3 regions of the Kitasatospora sp. NPDC059803 genome follow, and region 3 is predicted to be linked to each of the others. Evidence: riboswitches for the same ligand, from Rfam matches in the RefSeq annotation. Region 3 holds a riboswitch; each other region holds the start of a gene.
What was found. Region 3 has a riboswitch for cobalamin ahead of ACFV6I_RS15015 (cobalamin biosynthesis protein). Riboswitches for the same ligand answer to the same signal wherever they lie in the genome.
Positions count from the first base shown of each region.

Region 1: another riboswitch for cobalamin. It lies ahead of ACFV6I_RS04745 (CoA-acylating methylmalonate-semialdehyde dehydrogenase); the one in region 3 lies ahead of ACFV6I_RS15015 (cobalamin biosynthesis protein).
Region 2: another riboswitch for cobalamin. It lies ahead of ACFV6I_RS16700 (ribonucleoside-diphosphate reductase subunit alpha); the one in region 3 lies ahead of ACFV6I_RS15015 (cobalamin biosynthesis protein).

Region 1 covers NZ_JBHWIJ010000017.1:20,536-26,239, forward strand. Annotated here, with positions in the region: gene ACFV6I_RS04725 (ABC transporter ATP-binding protein) at 1-765, shown strand, start outside; gene ACFV6I_RS04730 (MarR family winged helix-turn-helix transcriptional regulator) at 769-1,311, opposite strand; gene ACFV6I_RS04735 (M48 family metalloprotease) at 1,511-2,458, opposite strand; gene ACFV6I_RS04740 (BlaI/MecI/CopY family transcriptional regulator) at 2,449-2,907, opposite strand; cobalamin riboswitch at 3,174-3,365, shown strand; gene ACFV6I_RS04745 (CoA-acylating methylmalonate-semialdehyde dehydrogenase) at 3,582-5,081, shown strand; partial or broken gene ACFV6I_RS04750 (acyl-CoA dehydrogenase family protein) at 5,089-5,704, shown strand, end outside.
Region 2 covers NZ_JBHWIJ010000088.1:19,702-25,405, reverse strand. Annotated here, with positions in the region: gene ACFV6I_RS16700 (ribonucleoside-diphosphate reductase subunit alpha) at 1-2,064, opposite strand, end outside; cobalamin riboswitch at 2,256-2,398, opposite strand; gene ACFV6I_RS16695 (hypothetical protein) at 2,820-3,833, shown strand; gene ACFV6I_RS16690 (glycoside hydrolase family 26 protein) at 3,974-5,428, shown strand; gene ACFV6I_RS16685 (hypothetical protein) at 5,590-5,704, shown strand, end outside.
Region 3 covers NZ_JBHWIJ010000075.1:17,064-22,767, forward strand. Annotated here, with positions in the region: gene ACFV6I_RS15005 (hypothetical protein) at 1-1,222, opposite strand, end outside; gene ACFV6I_RS15010 (alpha/beta hydrolase family protein) at 1,568-2,680, opposite strand; cobalamin riboswitch at 3,000-3,132, shown strand; gene ACFV6I_RS15015 (cobalamin biosynthesis protein) at 3,240-4,208, shown strand; gene ACFV6I_RS15020 (cobyric acid synthase) at 4,205-5,704, shown strand, end outside.

The DNA of each region.
Region 1 (5,704 bases), on a different contig from region 3:
GCAACGGCCGTGCAGGCCGCACGCGTTCGTACCAGGGCCGCCTCCGGAATGCCGCCCGTCGTGGAGGTGAAGGCGCTCAGCGCCGGCATCGGCACGGTCCGCACCCGCCACCGCGTCTTCGCCGCCGTCGACCTCGCCCTGATGCCCGGCACGCTGACCGGGATCACCGGCCCGTCCGGATGCGGCAAGAGCACGCTGCTGCGCACCCTGGCCGGCCTTCACCGGCCCGAGTCCGGCAGCGTCATCCTCCACGGCGAACACCTGGCCCCGTCCTACCGGCGCCGCAGCCGCGACCAGCGCCGCCGCATCCAGCTCGTCCCCCAGAACCCCCTCGGCGCCCTCAACCCGGCCCACACCGTCGGTGCCACCCTCACCCGGCCGCTGAAGCTGCACTTCGGCCTTCCCGCCGCCCGGTGCGAGGAGCGCGTCGCCGAACTGCTCACCGCCGTCGGCCTGCCCCCGCACTACGCGACCCGCCACCCCCACGAACTCTCCGGCGGCCAACGCCAGCGCGTCTCCCTCGCCCGCGCCCTGGCCGCCGAACCCGACGTCCTGCTCTGCGACGAGGTCACCTCCGCCCTCGACACCGACACCGCCGCCGCGCTCATGGACCTTCTCGACGACCTGCGCACCAGCCGGGGCCTGGCGGTGGTCCTCGTCAGCCATGACCTCCCCCTCGTCACCGGCCACGCCGACCACGTCCTGCCCCTCGCGGGCCCCCACCCCGCACCGCTCACCGCGCAGCAGCCCGCCGGCGTCCGCTGACTCCTACTCGGAGATCCACCGTCGGCGCTGTCCGCCGGTGAGCACCCAGCCGGGGCCCGAGGGCGAGGGTGTGCGGCGTCCCGCGCCGCGGGCGGCCGCCGTGCACACCCGCCGCAGCAGGGAGTTGAGTTCGGCGCGCTGGCCCTTCGTCAACGAGGCGAGCAGGTCGCCTTGTACGGCGGATGCGTCGTCGTGCAGCACGTCCAGCGCTGCCTGCCCGGCCGGGGTGATCGTCAGCACCTCCTGCCGCCCGCCGATCTGGACGACCATGGAGTGCACCAGGCCTGCCGACAGGAGGTCGTCCAGTGCCTGGGCGGAGTCGGCCCCGGTTGCGGCGGTTGCGGTTGCGGCGGCGTGCTCGATGAGGTCGCGGCGCCCGTGCGGCCCCAGCTGGGCGAGTGCGGACAGCAGCGCCTGATGGGCCGGGCCCATTCCCCTCGCGTCGAGCCGGTCGGCCAGCAGCCGGTCGACCGCCCTGCCGGCCGTCGACAGGAGGTAGACGGTCTGTTCGAAGGGGCTCGTCGAGCCCGTCCTCCCGTCGTACACACCAGGTCCCATCGTCCGGTGGCCGCCGTGTTCTCGGACCGGGGCCATGGTGGCGGCACCCGCGCGGGGATGCCGAGCCCGGAGGCCGGAGTGAACGCGGCCTCTGATCGCCGGCGGGCGGGCGGCTGCGCCAAGACCCGCACGGGTAAGCCGAGCCTCACCATACCCGGACCCGCACGGTTGGTCTACATCGATGTCGTCAGACCGTGCCGTGAGCCCTCAGGGTCCGGGCCGCGTACTCGACGTACTCGTGCAGCCCGTAGGCCAAGGCCGCGCTGAGCAGGGCCGCGACCGTGACGGCGGCGACCAGGGCGACGGCGGCGTGCGCCCTGCGGCCGGTCGGGCGGGCGGGTGCGGGGCCCAGGAGGGCCTGGACACGCTGGGGCACGGGGCCGGTGCTCACGGACAGCAGGGGCCCGGCGGTTCGGCGGGCGGACGGCGATCCGGCCAGGGCCGCCCGGGCGATGGCGGTCGCGGCGGTGCGCCGGTCGGCGACCGCGGCGGCGGCCTGCTCGTCGGCCCAGCGTTCCAGGTGGTAGTCGAGGTCGGCCCGCAGCCGGGCCAACGCCGGGTGTACGGCGGCGGCGAGGTCGACGGCGGCGGACAGCAGGTGGTGGCGCCCGCGCAGGTGGGCGCGCTCGTGGGCGAGGAGCACCGCGCGCTCCGCCGGGCCCAGCGCGCTCAGCATGCCGGCCGAGACGACGACACGGCCGGGGCGCCCCCGGTGGCCGGGCAGGGCGAAGGCCTCGGCGTCCTTGCCCGCGACCACGAGCAGGTCGCCGTCGCCCGTCGCATCAGCGGTCAGGCCCCAGGCACGGGCGAGGAGCACGCGGTGCCCGCGCCACCGCAGCGTCAGCCGTACGGCCTGGACGGCCAGCGCGGCCCCGGCAGCGCAGGACACCGGCACCACGGCCGGCCACCGGGCGACGACGCCGGACAGCGGCAGGTGCTCCAGGCCTGCCAGGAACGGGACGTGGAACAGCCCGGCGAGTGCCGCGACGGTGCCGCCCGCCAGCAGGACGGCCGCGCCCGTGAGCGCGAGCGAGGCCTCGCGCGGAGGGAGCAGCAGGGCCAGGCGGCGTGCGGCGGGCGCCGCGGCCCAGGGGAGCAGCAGGGCCAGGGCGACGACCGTCAGGATCAGGCCCATGCGTCGTCCTCGGGCCCGGGCCTGCCGGAGTCCGCCGCGGTCGCGGCCCTGGCCCCGGTCTGGGCCCCGGCCTCGGCCTCGGTCTGGGCATCGAGGAGCAGGCGGCGCAGCACGTCCTCGTCGTCCTCGGACAGGGAGGAGACGAACCGCTTCAGCACGAGGTCCCGCTGGGGTTCCTTCTCCAACTCCCGGCGCATGCGCCCGGCCGCCAGTCCGGCGGCGTCCTCCACCGGGGCGTAGGCGAAGGACCGCGCGGGTCGGCTGCGGACCAGGGTCCCCTTCTCGTGCAGGCGCGTGAGGATCGTCGTCACGGTGGTGCGGGCCAGCCCGTGGTCCAGCGCCTCCTTGACCTGCTGGGCGGTCAGCGGCTCGCCGGCCGCCCACAACACCGCCAGCACGTCCGCGACCAGTTCCCCGTGCGGACGCCTGGCGTCCCGACCGACCCTCACATCGTTCTCCCTGTCCCGACACTCCCGGCAGGCACACCTCCGGCAGGCGCACCTCCGGCGCCGACAGCGGTCGGCGGCCGAGGCCTGCCCGCGCCGGTATGGCGAAGATGGGCCCGGCCTGTGTTGCTTAGGTGTGCCTCAGCTAACTTTACGGGCTCGTGGCCCCGCGCTGCCGGGCGCCTGATTTGCGGACACCGTCCGGTCACGTGCCGCTCGGCGCGGTGGAAAGCCGATGGCGCAACGCGCGTGCGGGCCTCTGGACTTACTAGGACGTCCAACTATATGGTCGACGGCAGGTCCGCGGTGTCAGGGAAGCCGGTGTGAGTCCGGCACGGTCCCGCCACTGTGACCGGGGAGTTCGTCCTCGCAGACGAAGGCCACTGGCAGCCAGCCGGGAAGGCCTGGGGGCGTGCGGTGATCCGGGAGTCAGGATACCGGCCGCGGGTGATCCGTGTTTTCCACGAGGATGGAGACGACACGCATGACTCCGAGCTGCTCCCGCTCCACTGCCGCTCCTGGTCGTCCCGTGCCCACGGCCGCCGGGGCCCCGACACCCTGACGTTCCGTTCCGCCGCCGCACGCCCGTGTCGCGGGGCGCACCACCGTGCGCCCGCCGACCGGCGGCGGCCTCCGATCCTCCTCCTCTCCCCACCCCTGTCGAGAGAAGGAACCCGATGGTCCGAGAACTGACCCACTTCGTCGCCGGCAAGCCCACCGCCGGCACCTCCGGTCGCTTCGGCGACGTGTACGACCCCAACATCGGCCGGGTGCAGGCCCGGGTGCCGCTGGCGAGCCGGGCCGAGGTCGAGGCGGTGATCGCCGACGCCGCGCAGGCCCAGCCCGCATGGGCCGCGTGGAACCCGCAGCGGCGGGCCCGCGTCCTGCTGCGCTTCCTCCAACTCGTCGAGCAGGAGAAGGAGGAACTGGCCCGGCTGCTGTCCGCCGAGCACGGCAAGACCGTGGCCGACGCCCACGGGGACATCCAACGCGGCCTGGAGGTCGTGGAGTTCGCCGCCGGCATCCCGCACCTGCTGAAGGGCGAGTTCAGCGACAACGCGGGCACCGGCATCGACGTGTACTCGATGCGCCAGCCGCTCGGCGTGGTCGCGGGCATCACGCCGTTCAACTTCCCCGCGATGATCCCGCTCTGGAAGGCCGCACCCGCCATCGCCTGCGGCAACGCCTTCGTCCTCAAGCCCTCGGAGCGCGACCCCTCGGTGCCGCTGCGCCTGGCCGAGCTGTTCCTGGAGGCCGGGCTGCCGCCGGGCGTGCTGAACGTGGTCAACGGCGGCAAGGAGGCCGTCGACACCCTGCTGGAGGACCCGCGGGTGCAGGCGGTCGGGTTCGTCGGCTCCACACCGATCGCCCAGTACGTGTACGCCACCGCCGCCGCGCACGGGAAGCGGGCGCAGTGCTTCGGCGGCGCCAAGAACCACCTGGTCGTGATGCCGGACGCCGACCTCGACCAGGCCGCGGACGCGCTGATCGGCGCCGGCTACGGCTCGGCCGGCGAGCGCTGCATGGCGATCTCGGTGGCCGTCCCGGTGGGGGAGGAGACGGCCGACGCCCTGGTGGCCAAACTGGTCGAGCGGATCGCCGCGTTGAAGGTCGGGCGCTCGGACGACCCGGCGGCGGACTTCGGCCCGCTGGTCGGCGCCGACGCGCTGGAGCGGGTCCGCGGCTACCTGGACCTCGGGGTCGAGGAGGGCGCCGAACTCGTCGTCGACGGGCGGGACTTCCGGCTGGAGGGGCACGAGGACGGCTACTTCCTCGGCGCCTCGCTGTTCGACCGCGTCACGCCCGACATGCGGATCTACCGGGAGGAGATCTTCGGCCCCGTCCTGACCGTGCTCCGCGCCGCCGACTACGAGGAGGCGCTGCGCCTGCCCGGCGAGCACGAGTTCGGCAACGGCGTGGCCGTCTACACCCGGGACGGCGACACGGCGCGGGACTTCGCCCGCCGGGTGAACACCGGCATGGTCGGCGTCAACGTGCCGATCCCCGTGCCGGTCGCGTACCACACCTTCGGCGGCTGGAAGCGCTCCGGGTTCGGCGACCTCAACCAGCACGGGCCGGACTCGATCCGCTTCTACACCCGCACCCGGACCGTCACCTCGCGCTGGCCCTCCGGGGTCAAGGAGGGCGCGAGCTTCACCATCCCGACGATGGGCTGAGGGCGCCGTGCACGACCTCACAGAGGACCAGCTCGCCATCGCGGCGACCACCCGGGCCTTCGCCCGCGAACACCTGGCGCCGAACGCGGTCGCGTGGGACCAGGCCAAGCACTTCCCGGTGGACGTGCTGCGCAAGGCGGCGGACGTCGGCCTGGCCGGTGTCTACGTCCGCGAGGAGTCCGGCGGCTCCGGGCTCACCCGCGCCGACGGCGTGCTGGTGTTCGAGGCGCTGGCCACCGGCTGCCCGTCCATCGCCGCCTACCTGTCCATCCACAACATGGTCGCCTGGATGATCGACCGCTACGGCGACGACGCCCAGCGCACCCGGTGGCTGCCGGGCCTCAGCGCCATGGCGACCCCCGCCAGCTACTGCCTCACCGAGCCCGGCGCGGGCTCGGACGCGGCGGCACTGACCACCCGAGCCCGCCGGGACGGGGCGCACTGGGTCCTCGACGGCGTCAAGCAGTTCATCTCGGGCGCGGGCGTCTCCCGGGTCTACCTGGTGATGGCCCGCACCGGCGGACCGGGGGCCGGCGGGGTGTCCGCGTTCGTCGTCGAACGCGACGGAGCCGGCGGGGGGGGGGGGGCCCCCGGTGGGGATCTTGTGTGGGGACACCCCCCCC
Region 2 (5,704 bases), on a different contig from region 3:
GACCTCGGCGGGCAGCCAGCCCAGCTCCTGGACGGAGCCGTTGGCCTCGCGCAGGGCGTCGCGGGTCTGCTGGTCCCAGACGCCGAGCTCCTTGAGCTCGCGCACCAGGTACGGGTTGACCTGGAGGAACTCGCCGGACAGCGTCTCGCGCTTGAACAGGTTGGAGACCTGCGGCTCGATGCACTCGTAGACGCCGGCGATGGACGCGATGGTCGCGGTCGGCGCGATGGCCAGCAGCAGCGAGTTGCGCAGGCCGGTCTCGGCGATGCGGGCGCGCAGCGCGGTCCAGCGGTCGGCCCACTGCGGGGCGGCCGTCGGGAAGTGGTCGATGTGCAGTTCGCCGCGGGCGGCGCGGGTCTCGCCGTAGGCCTCGTGGCGGCCCAGCTGCTCGGCCAGGTCGGCGGAGCGCTCGTACGCGGTGAGCATGATGCGCTCGGCGATGAGGGTGGAGAGCCGCGCGGCCTCGGCGGAGTCGAAGTCGATCCGCAGCTTGAAGAAGACGTCCTGGAGGCCCATCACGCCGAGGCCGACCGGGCGCCAGCGGGAGTTGGAGGTGCCGGCCTCGGTGGTCGGGTAGAAGTTGATGTCCACCACGCGGTCGAGGAACGTCACGGCGGTGCGGACGGTGGCGTCGAGGCGCTCCCAGTCCATGGCGCCGAGCAGGTCGTCGACGGAGGCCCCGGGGGCGACGTGGGCGCCGAGGTTGACCGAGCCGAGGTTGCAGACGGCGGTCTCGGAGTCGTCCGTGACCTCCAGGATCTCGGTGCACAGGTTCGAGGAGTGCACCGTGCGGCCGGGCAGCGCGGTCTGGTTGGCGGCGCGGTTGGAGGCGTCCTTGAAGGTCATCCAGCCGTTGCCGGTCTGCGCCAGGGTGCGCATCATCCGGGCGTACAGGGTCTGCGCGGGGATGGTGCGCACGGCCTTGCCGGCCAGCTCGGCCTTGCGGTAGGCCTCGTCGAAGTCGGAGCCCCACAGGTCGACGAGCTCGGGCACGTCGGCGGGGGAGAACAGCGACCAGTCCTCGTTGGCGTTGACCCGGCGCATGAACTCGTCCGGGATCCAGTGCGCCAGGTTGAGGTTGTGGGTGCGCCGCGCCTCCTCGCCGGTGTTGTCGCGGAGCTCCAGGAACTCCTCGATGTCGGCGTGCCAGGTCTCCAGGTAGACGCAGGCCGCGCCCTTGCGGCGGCCGCCCTGGTTGACGGCGGCGACCGAGGAGTCGAGGGTGCGCAGGAACGGGACGATGCCGTTGGACTTGCCGTTGGTGCCGCGGATCAGGCTGCCGCGCGAGCGGATGCGCGAGTAGGACAGGCCGATGCCGCCGGCGTGCTTGGACAGCCGGGCGATCTGCGCGTAGCGGTTGTAGATCGAGTCCAGGTTGTCCAGCGGGGAGTCGAGCAGGTAGCAGCTCGACATCTGCGGGTGCCGGGTGCCGGAGTTGAACAGGGTCGGCGAGGAGGTCAGGTACTCCAGCCGGCTCATCAGGCCGTACAGCTCGGCGACCTCGCGCACGGACTGCTCGCTGTCGCCGACCGCCAGGCCGCAGGCGACGCGGAGCAGGAAGTGCTGCGGGGTCTCGATGACCTTGCGGGTGATCGGGTGGCGCAGCAGGTAGCGGGACTGCACGGTGCGCAGGCCGAAGTACTCGAAGCGGTCGTCGCCGTGCGCGTCGATCAGCGCGTCCAGGGCGGCGGCGTGCTTGGCGACGAAGGCGGCGGTGGTGTCACCGATCAGGCCCTCGTCGTGGCCGACGGCGATCGAGGCGGCGAAGGAGCGCGAGCCCTGGCTGTTCGCCTCGTCGACGATCTCCAGGGCGAGCAGCCGGGCGGCCAGCTTCGAGTACTGGGGGTCCTCGGCGATCATCGACGCGGCGGCGTCCACGGCCAGCCCGCGCAGCTCGGCGAAGTCCGAGCCGGCGTGGCGGCCGCGCAGCGCGGCGGCGGCGACATGGCCGGGGTCCACCTGGGGGAGATCGACGCTGCGGTCGGTGAGCAGCCGAAGAAGCGCGCCGCCGGGGTCGGAGACCGTCGGGTCGGTGGGGGCGGGGCCGGTGCCCTGGGCGGGCAGGGTGGCTGAGGCAGCGGTGGTCAAGGCGCTCTCTCCTGGCGGCGATCGGCGGCGGTGATCGGGGGGTACCGGGCCGTTCGGGGCAGGGGAGCACGGCACGTACGCAGAAAGCGTCGCGCGACAGTGGCGTCCCCGGCCCGCCCGCGAGGCCCGGAAGGTAGTTCTCGTGCTGGCGCGGCCTCTGCGGGAGGGCCCGTGCGCACACCGTCGGCAGGTACTCGGACTCGCGGTGCGGCTGCTGGAGCCGCCCGCTCACCGCTGCGGGGCAGTCCCGGATTCGCACCGGGTTCCCCTGCATCGACAGCAGGATTGAGCATACATCTTGTGGTGTCTCTCTGATGCGACCCCACATGTAGTACGGCGCGGTGTGTCGGCGCGATAACCGGGGGTGCTGGGAGGGGGCGGGTCGTGGCCTTGGGGCGCCTCGGATCCGGGCTCCCGGGGCCCTGGTTCCGGGCTCCGGCGTCCTGGTTTCGATACGGAACGGTCACCGGGCGGACCGGCTGGCGGGGGCATGCCCTACGATCTGGGCGCATGAGCGAGCGAAGCGCCGAGGGGCGCGTTTCGCGAAGCGATCATCGAGCGAAGCGAGGGGGCGCGTGAGCGACGGAACTGGCGCACCCGGGCAGGGTCCGCAGGGAACGCCTCCCACCGGGCCGGGGGACGCGCACGGTCAGCAGCCGCCGGTGGTGCCCGGTCCGGTGTTGCCGCCGAGCGGGGGCTTCGGGCCGCCGCCGGCCTCGTACGGACCTCCGGTGCCGCCCGCGCAGCCGGTGGCGCAGCCCGGTCCGCCGGGGCAGCCTCCGCTGCCGCAGCCGGGCCAACCGGGGCAGCAGCTGCCGCCGCAGTGGCAGCCGAACCCCCAGCCGCATCCCCAAGGGCACCCGCAGGCGCACCCGCAGCCGTACCCGCAGCCCCAGGCGCCGCAGCGCGCCGAGCCGAACTGGCAGGCGCTGGCGGACCGCAACGCGGCGGACGACAAGCGCCGCCGCCGGTTGCGGGCCCTCGGCGTGGCGGTCGCGGTCGTCCTGGTCGGCGGCCTGGTCGCGGGCGGGACGGTGCTGCTGACGAAGGGCGACGGCGACAAGCCGCCCACCGGGCCGACCGCCTCGGCCTCCAACCGGCCGTCCTCCGCCGCGCCGAGTGCCGCACCGAGTGCCGCCCAGAGCGCCGCGCCAAGTGCCGCCGGCACCCCGGGCGGCGCGCCGGACGACCCGTCGAAGCCGATCTGGGAGGCCGCCACCGACCCGGCACCACAGGACGCGGGGGCGCTGTTCTCCGCACTCCAGGTGACGGTCAACGGCGCCACCTGGAACCGGACCTTCGTCTCGCTGGACTCGCCCTGCTGGGACGGGAACTCGACGACCGGCGGGCTCGGCAAGGTCCTCGGTGACCAGGGCTGCCAGAAGGTGCTCCGGGCGACCTACGTCTCCGGCGACAGCGCGGTGACCGTCGGCGTCGCGGTCTTCGACCACAAGATCCAGGCCGAGACCTCGATGAAGAGTTACACCGGCCACCTCAAGGGCGCCGTCGCGCCGGGCGCGCCGGCCTTCTGCGCCACGCCGGGCTGCACCAACACGCACAACACCCTGGGCCGGTACGCCTACTTCACGGTCGAGGGCTCGGCGAAGGGCGGCGACACCGCTGACGCCGCCGCCACCGCGGCGGCCGCCGGCTTCGGCGAGCACGTGAAGGGCCAGCTGCTCCAGCGCGCCAAGGCCGCGTCCGCGGCCGCGCCGGGTGCGCCGGGGGCCGCCGCGGCCGGCTGATCCGCCGTGACACTCCGGCCCCGGCGGGTTCGCTCGCCGGGGCCGGGGGAGTGTGGCAGGCTCTCGGGGCAGTCATTCGCACGAGTGTTCCGGTTGTGTCCGCCTGGGCCGGTGCCGGCGAGCAACCGGAGGAGCGGTCCGTGGCCCTGCCCAGAGCCCTGCGCGGCAAGCCCGCCGTCCTGGCCGCGGCCGGGGTCGTGGTGGCCGCGGGCGCCGTGGCGCTGTTGCAGCGTGACGGCCGGGCCGACGGCGAACAGCCCGCCCGCGTCCCGGTGGCGGTCGGTTTCTCCGGCCGCACCCTGCCGCCGGAGGTCGGCCGGGACCTGCTCGCCCGGGACCCGCAGGCCTCGCCGAACGCCCGGGCCGTCCAGCAGCTGCTCGCCGACCTGGAGGGGCAGGCCCGCACCGGGCAGAGCGGCGGGACGGTGATCGGCCAGCACGTCGAGGCGCACAACGAGCGCAACAACCCCGAGTACGGCGACTACCGCGGCACCAAGCAGGTCGGCTACTACTACAAGAAGGCCGCCGACCTCACCGGCAAGCTGCCCGGCTTCGTTGAGACCGACCTCGGCCCCGGCTACGGCCAGACCGGCTGGGGCGTCGGCGACCCGCGCTCCTACTCGGCCGGCCGGTGGCCCACCTGCCGGGCCGGCTGGCAGTACACCGACGACGCCGTCGACCTGCTCTCCGCCGTCTGGTCCGGCCACCCGCGCGCCGACGACGGCAGCTACGGCACGGCCGGCGTCCAGCACAACTGCGACGGCACCACCACCGAACTGCCCGACAACGGCGGGGGGCCGGCCGGGATCGTCGGCATGTCCTTCCACCAGCCCTACCCCGGTTCGGACGTCAAGTCCTTCGAGCAGGTGCTCTGTTCGAACTCCCCGGCCGCCAAGGACAAGGGCTGGTTCGGCCGGGTCGTCGACAGTGCGCACGACACCCCCGAGTACCGCGCGCTGATGACCGACCTGTCCTACCTGGCCGACCACCTGGAGTACCTGGCCGCCCACGACGTGCCGGTGCTGCTGCGCCCGTACCACGAGATGAACGTGCAGGACTGCGCCCGCAGGTTCTGGTGGTCGGGCCAGAAGCCGGCCGACTACCAGGCGCTGTGGCGGATCACCTACCGCTACCTGGTGGAGACCAGGGGCCTGCACAACCTGCTGTTCGTCTGGACGCCGGTGTCCTGGGACGGAGCCCCCGGCGCGGACCCGTGGGACTACTACCCGGGCTCCCAGTACGTCGACGTGGTCGGGGTGGACGACTACAGCGGCAGCCCCGCGCACCCGATCGGCACCGGCGAGGTGTGGACCAAGCGGTACTACGACGGGCTCGCGGCCTACGGCAAGCCGCGGATCCTGGCCGAGTCCTTCGCCGTCCCGGTCAACTCCCGCCAGCCGGACACGCTGCGGCGCACGCCCTGGACGATCTGGACGGTCTGGGGGCAGTCGCTCACCTCGGACAACCTGACGCCGGACCAGCCGCGCAACTCCGGCGCGGACGTCAACGCCACCTACCACAGCCCGCTGGCGCTCACCGGCGGCGCAGGCCCGTTCGGCGCGAACGTCGACTGGGGCGGCCTGCACGTCCGTTGAGCCGCCCCGTGCGTCCGCCGAGCCGGTCGCCGCGAGGTGTGCTACACCACTGAATTCCGTTGAACGGCCGGAATACCGTGTCCGTTGTGCCGTGTGGCATCCTGTGGCGGCGAAGCCGAGGGGCTGACGCCGGGACGGGCCCGGCGGGGCGGGGGTGCGGGATGGGACAGGCGCGTGCGATGCGCGCGGCCGGCGGCATCGCCGTCGGCTGGGGCGTGGTGCTGCTCGGCTGGGCGGCGTACAACTGCTTCGGCCAGGTCGGGTTCGCGACCTACG
Region 3 (5,704 bases):
CCGCCGCCGTGTCCACCCACAGCCAGGCCGCGTCCTCCGCCCCCAGCACGTCCGCCGGCGAAACCCCCTCGTCCGAGCGCTCCGCCAGCCACAGCAGCGCGTACGGGCGCAGCACCGGCTCGTCCACCGACCCCCGCACCGCCTGCTCCGCCGGGCCGCCGGCCACCCGCAGCGCCTCGAAGGCCAGCCCGCGCACCAGCGCGTCGTCCCCCTGCGCCGCGTCCAGCAGCTCCGCCACCGCCCGATCGGCCGGACGGGCCGCCACCCAGGCGCGGAACTCGGCCCGCGCCGGGCCCGGCGAATAGTCCGCGCAGGCGTTCAGCAGCTCGAAGGCGCTCTGCTCGATGTGCCCGGCCGCGGTCTGCGCGACCGTGCAGATCTCCTCCAGCTTCGCCCGCACCGCCCAGTGGCCCAGCGGCGACAGCTCGGCGGCCTCGTCCCTGCGGACCACGGCCCCGACGGCCGCCAGGCCGTCCAGCATCCAGTCCAGGACCGCGGCCACGTCCGCCGGCGACGGCGGGGTGTCGATCTGCGGCTCCCGGCACGTGCCGCGGACCGCCGACACCGCCGAGGCGGCGTGCGGCACGGGCGACAGGCCCGAACCGTCCGTGCCACCCACCCGGCGCTCGTCCAGACCCCGGCGCAGCAGCTCCAGCAGTTCGCCGTCCGACACCGGACCGGCCACCAGGTGCAGGAACGACAGCAACTGAGGTGCCTGGTCCACCGCCTGGCCGGCCAGCACCGCGAACACGCCCCGCAGGGCGGCCGGCGGCACCGGGGCCAGCAGCGTCCAGGCGTCGAACAGCGCCGACCAGCCGCGGACCACCGCCTCGTCGTCGTGCTCCCAGGCGTGCAGGCGCCAGCCCGGGACCGCACCGCCGTCCCTGGCCTCCACCAGGCCGACCAGCAGTGCCTGCCCCCACGCCTTGGCGGCGGCGCCGACCGTCATGGCCAGCGCCCGACCCGCCGCACGGGCGTCGTCGGGCAGCAGCTCGCCCCGCTTGTCGACCTCTTCCAGGTCCCCCGCCCAGCGGGCGATCCGGACGGCGTCCACCAGCATCCGGCGGGCCAGCGGCGCCAGCTCGGCCGGCGCGGGGAAGCCCTCCGGTACGGGAACCCTCCCCCGACCGGGCGCCGCAGCGGGCCCTCGTCGGCGGGGTACCCCGGCCCCGCCCGGCTTGCCGGCGGCGGGCCGGTGGGCCGTACCGGGGAGACGGGTCACCGTCGCACCAGTACCGATCGTCGGAGGGAGCGGGGCATCACGGTCGCGCGGATTCCGAGACGTCACGTCGAGCAGTCTTCCCCTTGTACCGGCCTTCTGTCACATCCGGTTGGCTGTACGGACGGGCGGCCGTCGACGGCGCCTCCCCAAGATCGGGCAACAATCGGGCAACAGAGGCAAACCGCCTGGCCGGAAACAGGTGGCGGGGGCATGCCATCCCGGCTCAACCCTTGCGGCGGCGGTCGCGCTACCCGCCCGACCGGTCACACTCCGTGGCTGACGGGTGAGGTCCGGGTTTCGTACAGAGGCCCTGTCGGTGTGACTTCTCGTGCGGGGGGGCTGGGTTCAGAGAAGGGGGGTGAGCCAGCGGCGGAGGAGTTCGGTGTAGTGGGTGGGGGCCGAGTTCCAGAGGGTGGCGTGGTCGGCGCCCGGGAAAGGCCGGAGGCTGACCACGCCGGGGCGGGCGGCGGCGAGGCGCTCGGCGGCGCGGAACGGGGCGACCTGATCGTCGGGGCTGTGCAGGAGGAGGGTGGGGACACGCAGGTCGGCGCCCTCGGCGATGCGGCTGAAGTCGGCGAGGTCGACGCCGGTGCGGCCCTCGGCCGCGAGGGCGCCGAGCTCGGCGGCGGCGCCGGTGTAGCCGGCCCGGGCGGCGCCGCGGCGGGCGGTGGCGGGCAGGTCGAGGACCGGCGAGTCCAGGACGAGGCCGCTGATGGCGTGGGCCCAGGCGGAGCGGGAGGCCGTCTGGAGGGCCATGGTGGCGCCGAGGGACCAGCCGTACAGGATGACCCGGCCGGCGCCGCTGTCGAGGGCGAGCCGGACCGCCGACTCGACGTCGCGCCACTCGGTCTCGCCGAAGTGGCCGAGCCCGTCCGGCGAGGCGGGGGCGCCCTGGTCGCCCCGGTAGGTGACGGCGAGGGCGGGCAGGGCGAGGCGGTCGAGGACGGGGAGGACCGGGAGGGTCTGCTGCCGGTCGGCGCCGGGGCCGTGGACGAGGATCACCCAGGTGCCGCGTTTGCCGTCGAGGCGCCAGGCGGGGAGCGCGCCGAGTTCGCCGTCGGCGGCGGTGTCGGTGAAGGGGAGGCCGAGCGCCTCCGTGGGGTCGCCGAGGTGGACGCGGGGGGTGAAGCGGACCTCGGTGCCGGGGGTGAGGGTGCCCCGGTCGGCGCGGACGAGGCGGCGGGTGACACCGTTCTCGTCGCTGTGCAGGACGTCCTCGACGACGGCGTGGCCGTGGTCGTCCCACTCCACGGCCCATCGGCCGGGGCGCAGGCTCTCGGGGCGGCGGTTGAAGGTGATCCGGCCCGCGGCGAGGCTCCGCACCAGGACGGGGCCCGACTCCCGGACGGCGCTCGCCGGGTGGACCAGCCGTTCGGAGGCCCGACGGCCGATCACCAGGACGGCGGCCCCGGCGCCGACGACGGCGGCCGCCACGACGGCCGCGGTTCCCCAACGCATATCGCTCCCCGCTCTGCTGGTCTTGGCTGGTCTTGGACCGGACGGTGTCCGGGCGGTGTCCGGGCGCTGCTCGGACGGTGTTCGGGCACCAGTTCACCGGGGGGCCGCGCGGGCGGCCACCGGGCTGGGCCGTCCGGGGTACGGCGGGGCGTCGGGCAGGGCGGGGCGTCAGGCGGGCGGGGCGTCGGGCGGGGCGGGCCTCGGGCGGGCGAGAACGGCACCGGCGACAGGGCTCCGAGGTGTGACCAACCCCTCCGTGACCTCGGTTGACTCCCGGTTCGGCCGCGTGATGGGATCCTGGGGCCAAACGGAGGCATGCAGAGGAAGCCGGTGCGAGTCCGGCGCGGTCCCGCCACTGTCACCGGGGAGCACGCTCGGAACATTGCCACGGCGGACCGTCAGAAGCCGCTGGAAGGCCCGGGGGTGCGTCCGACCCGGAAGCCAGGAGACTCTCGCCCCCGGTACGTCGATCCAGGGCGCGGACCCTGAGTGAGGACACGCACGCGATGCAGGCTGCCCCGACCCGCCGGACCCGACGCGGCCTTCCGCCGAACCCGCCGTGCGCCCGCTGACCCGCGCCGCCGCGTTCGCGCTCGGCGCCGCCGCGGGCTTCGCCGCGGACGCCCGCTTCGCCGACCCCCGGCGCGGCCACCCGGTGGCCGTCTTCGGCCGCGCGGCGACCCGGCTGGAGCGGCGGGTGTGGCAGGACGACCGGGTGGCCGGCGCCGGGTACACGGCGCTGTGCGTGGGCGCGGTCGCGGCCGGCGCGGTGGCCCTGGACCGTACGGTGGGCCGGCGTCCGCTGGGCCGGGCCGCGCTGGCGGCCGCCGCGACCTGGACGGTGCTGGGCGGCACCTCGCTGACCCGGGAGGCGCGCACCATCGGCCGGTCGCTGGCCACGGGCGACCTGACGGCCGCGCGGGAACGGCTGCCGCACCTGTGCGGGCGGGATCCGAGCGCGCTGGACGGGCCGCAGATCGCCCGCGCGGTGGTCGAGTCGGTCGCCGAGAACACGGCGGACGCCGTGGTGAACGCGCTGGTCTGGGGCACGCTGGCGGGCACGCCGGGGCTGCTGGCGTTCCGCGCGGTGAACACGCTGGACGCGATGGTCGGCCACCGCTCGCCGCGGTACGCCCGGTTCGGCTGGGCCTCGGCCCGGCTGGACGACGTGGCGGGCTGGCCGGGCGCCCGGCTGACGGCGCTGCTCACGGTGGCCGCCGCGCCGCAGCCGAAAACGGCCTGGCGGGTCTGGCGGCGGGACGGTTCGGCGCACCCGAGCCCGAACGCGGGCCAGGCGGAGGCGGCCTTCGCGGGCGCGGTGGGCGTCCGGCTGGGCGGGACCCTCCAGTACGGGGAGCGGGTGGAGCACCGGCCGGTGCTGGGCGCGGAGTTGCGCCCGGTGACGGTGGACGACATCGAGCGGGCCTGCGTGCTCTCCCGGCGGGTGGGCGCGCTGGCCCTGGGTACGACGGTCGCGGGGCACGTCGCGCTGCGCTTGCTGACGACACGGTGGAGGGGAAGGGCATGAGCAACGCACTGCTGGTCGCCGGGACGACCTCGGACGCGGGCAAGAGTGTGGTGACCGCGGGCATCTGCCGCTGGCTGGCCCGGCAGGGGGTGCGGGTCGCGCCGTTCAAGGCTCAGAACATGTCGCTGAACTCCTTCGTCACCGCCGACGGCGCCGAGATCGGCCGGGCGCAGGCGATGCAGGCGCAGGCGGCCCGGGTGGAGCCGGAGGCGGCGATGAACCCGGTGCTGCTGAAGCCGGGCGCGGACGGCCGCAGCCAGGTGGTGCTGCTGGGCCGGCCGGTCGCCGAGGTGGGCGCGCTGGACTACCGCGAGCGCAAGCCCGTCCTGCTGGAACGGTCGCTGGAGTGCCTGGCGGATCTGCGCCGCCGCTACGAGGTGGTGGTCTGCGAGGGCGCCGGTTCGCCCGCCGAGATCAACCTGCGGGACCGGGACATCGCCAACATGGGCCTGGCGACGGCCGCCGGGCTGCCGGTGGTGGTGGTCGGGGACATCGACCGCGGCGGCGTCTTCGCGGCGATGTACGGGACGCTGGCGCTGCTGTCGGCGCAGGACCAGCGGCACGTGGCGGGCTGGTTCGTCAACAAGTTCCGCGGCGACGCGCGGCTGCTGGCGCCCGGCCTGGACATGCTGCACGGGCTGACCGGCCGTCCGGTGCTCGGCACCCTGCCGATGCTGCCGGGCCTGTGGCTGGACGCCGAGGACTCGCTGGACCTGTCCACGGTGGTGGACCGGGTCGACGGCCGCGGCCCGCTCGGGGCGGACGTACTGCGGGTGGCCGTGGTGCGCTTCCCCCGACTGTCGAACTTCACCGACCTGGACGCCCTGGCGCAGGAGCCCGGCGTGCTGGTGCGCTGGGTGACCCGGCCGGAGGAACTGGCCGACGCCGACCTGGTGGTGCTGCCCGGCACCCGGGCCACCGTGGCCGACCTGGCCTGGCTGCGCGAACGCGGCCTGGAGCCGGCGCTGAAGGCGCGGACGGCGGCCGGGCTGCCGGTCCTCGGGGTGTGCGGCGGCTACCAGATGCTGGCGCGCGGGATCGAGGACGAGGTGGAGTCCGGGGCCGGCTCGGTCGAGGGCCTGGGCCTGCTGCCGACGCACGTGCGGTTCGGCGCCGAGAAGGTGCTGGCGCGCCCGGTCGGCACGGCGTACGGGCAGCGGGTCGAGGGGTACGAGATCCACCACGGGGTGGTGGCCGTGGAGGGGGGCGAGCCGTTCTTCTCCGATGACGACGGGCACGGCCTGGACGGCTGCCGGGTCGGCCCGGTGTGGGGCACGACCTGGCACGGCGCGCTGGAGAACGACGACTTCCGTCGTGAACTCCTGCGCGAGGTCGCCGCGTTGGCGGGCCGGGCGTTCGTGCCGGCGCCGGACACCTCGTTCGCCGAGGCGCGCGAGGCCCGGCTGGACCGGCTGGGCGACCTGATCGAGGAGCACGCGGACACCGACGCGCTGTGGAAGCTGATCGAGGGCGGGGTGCCGGCGGCCGGATCGCTG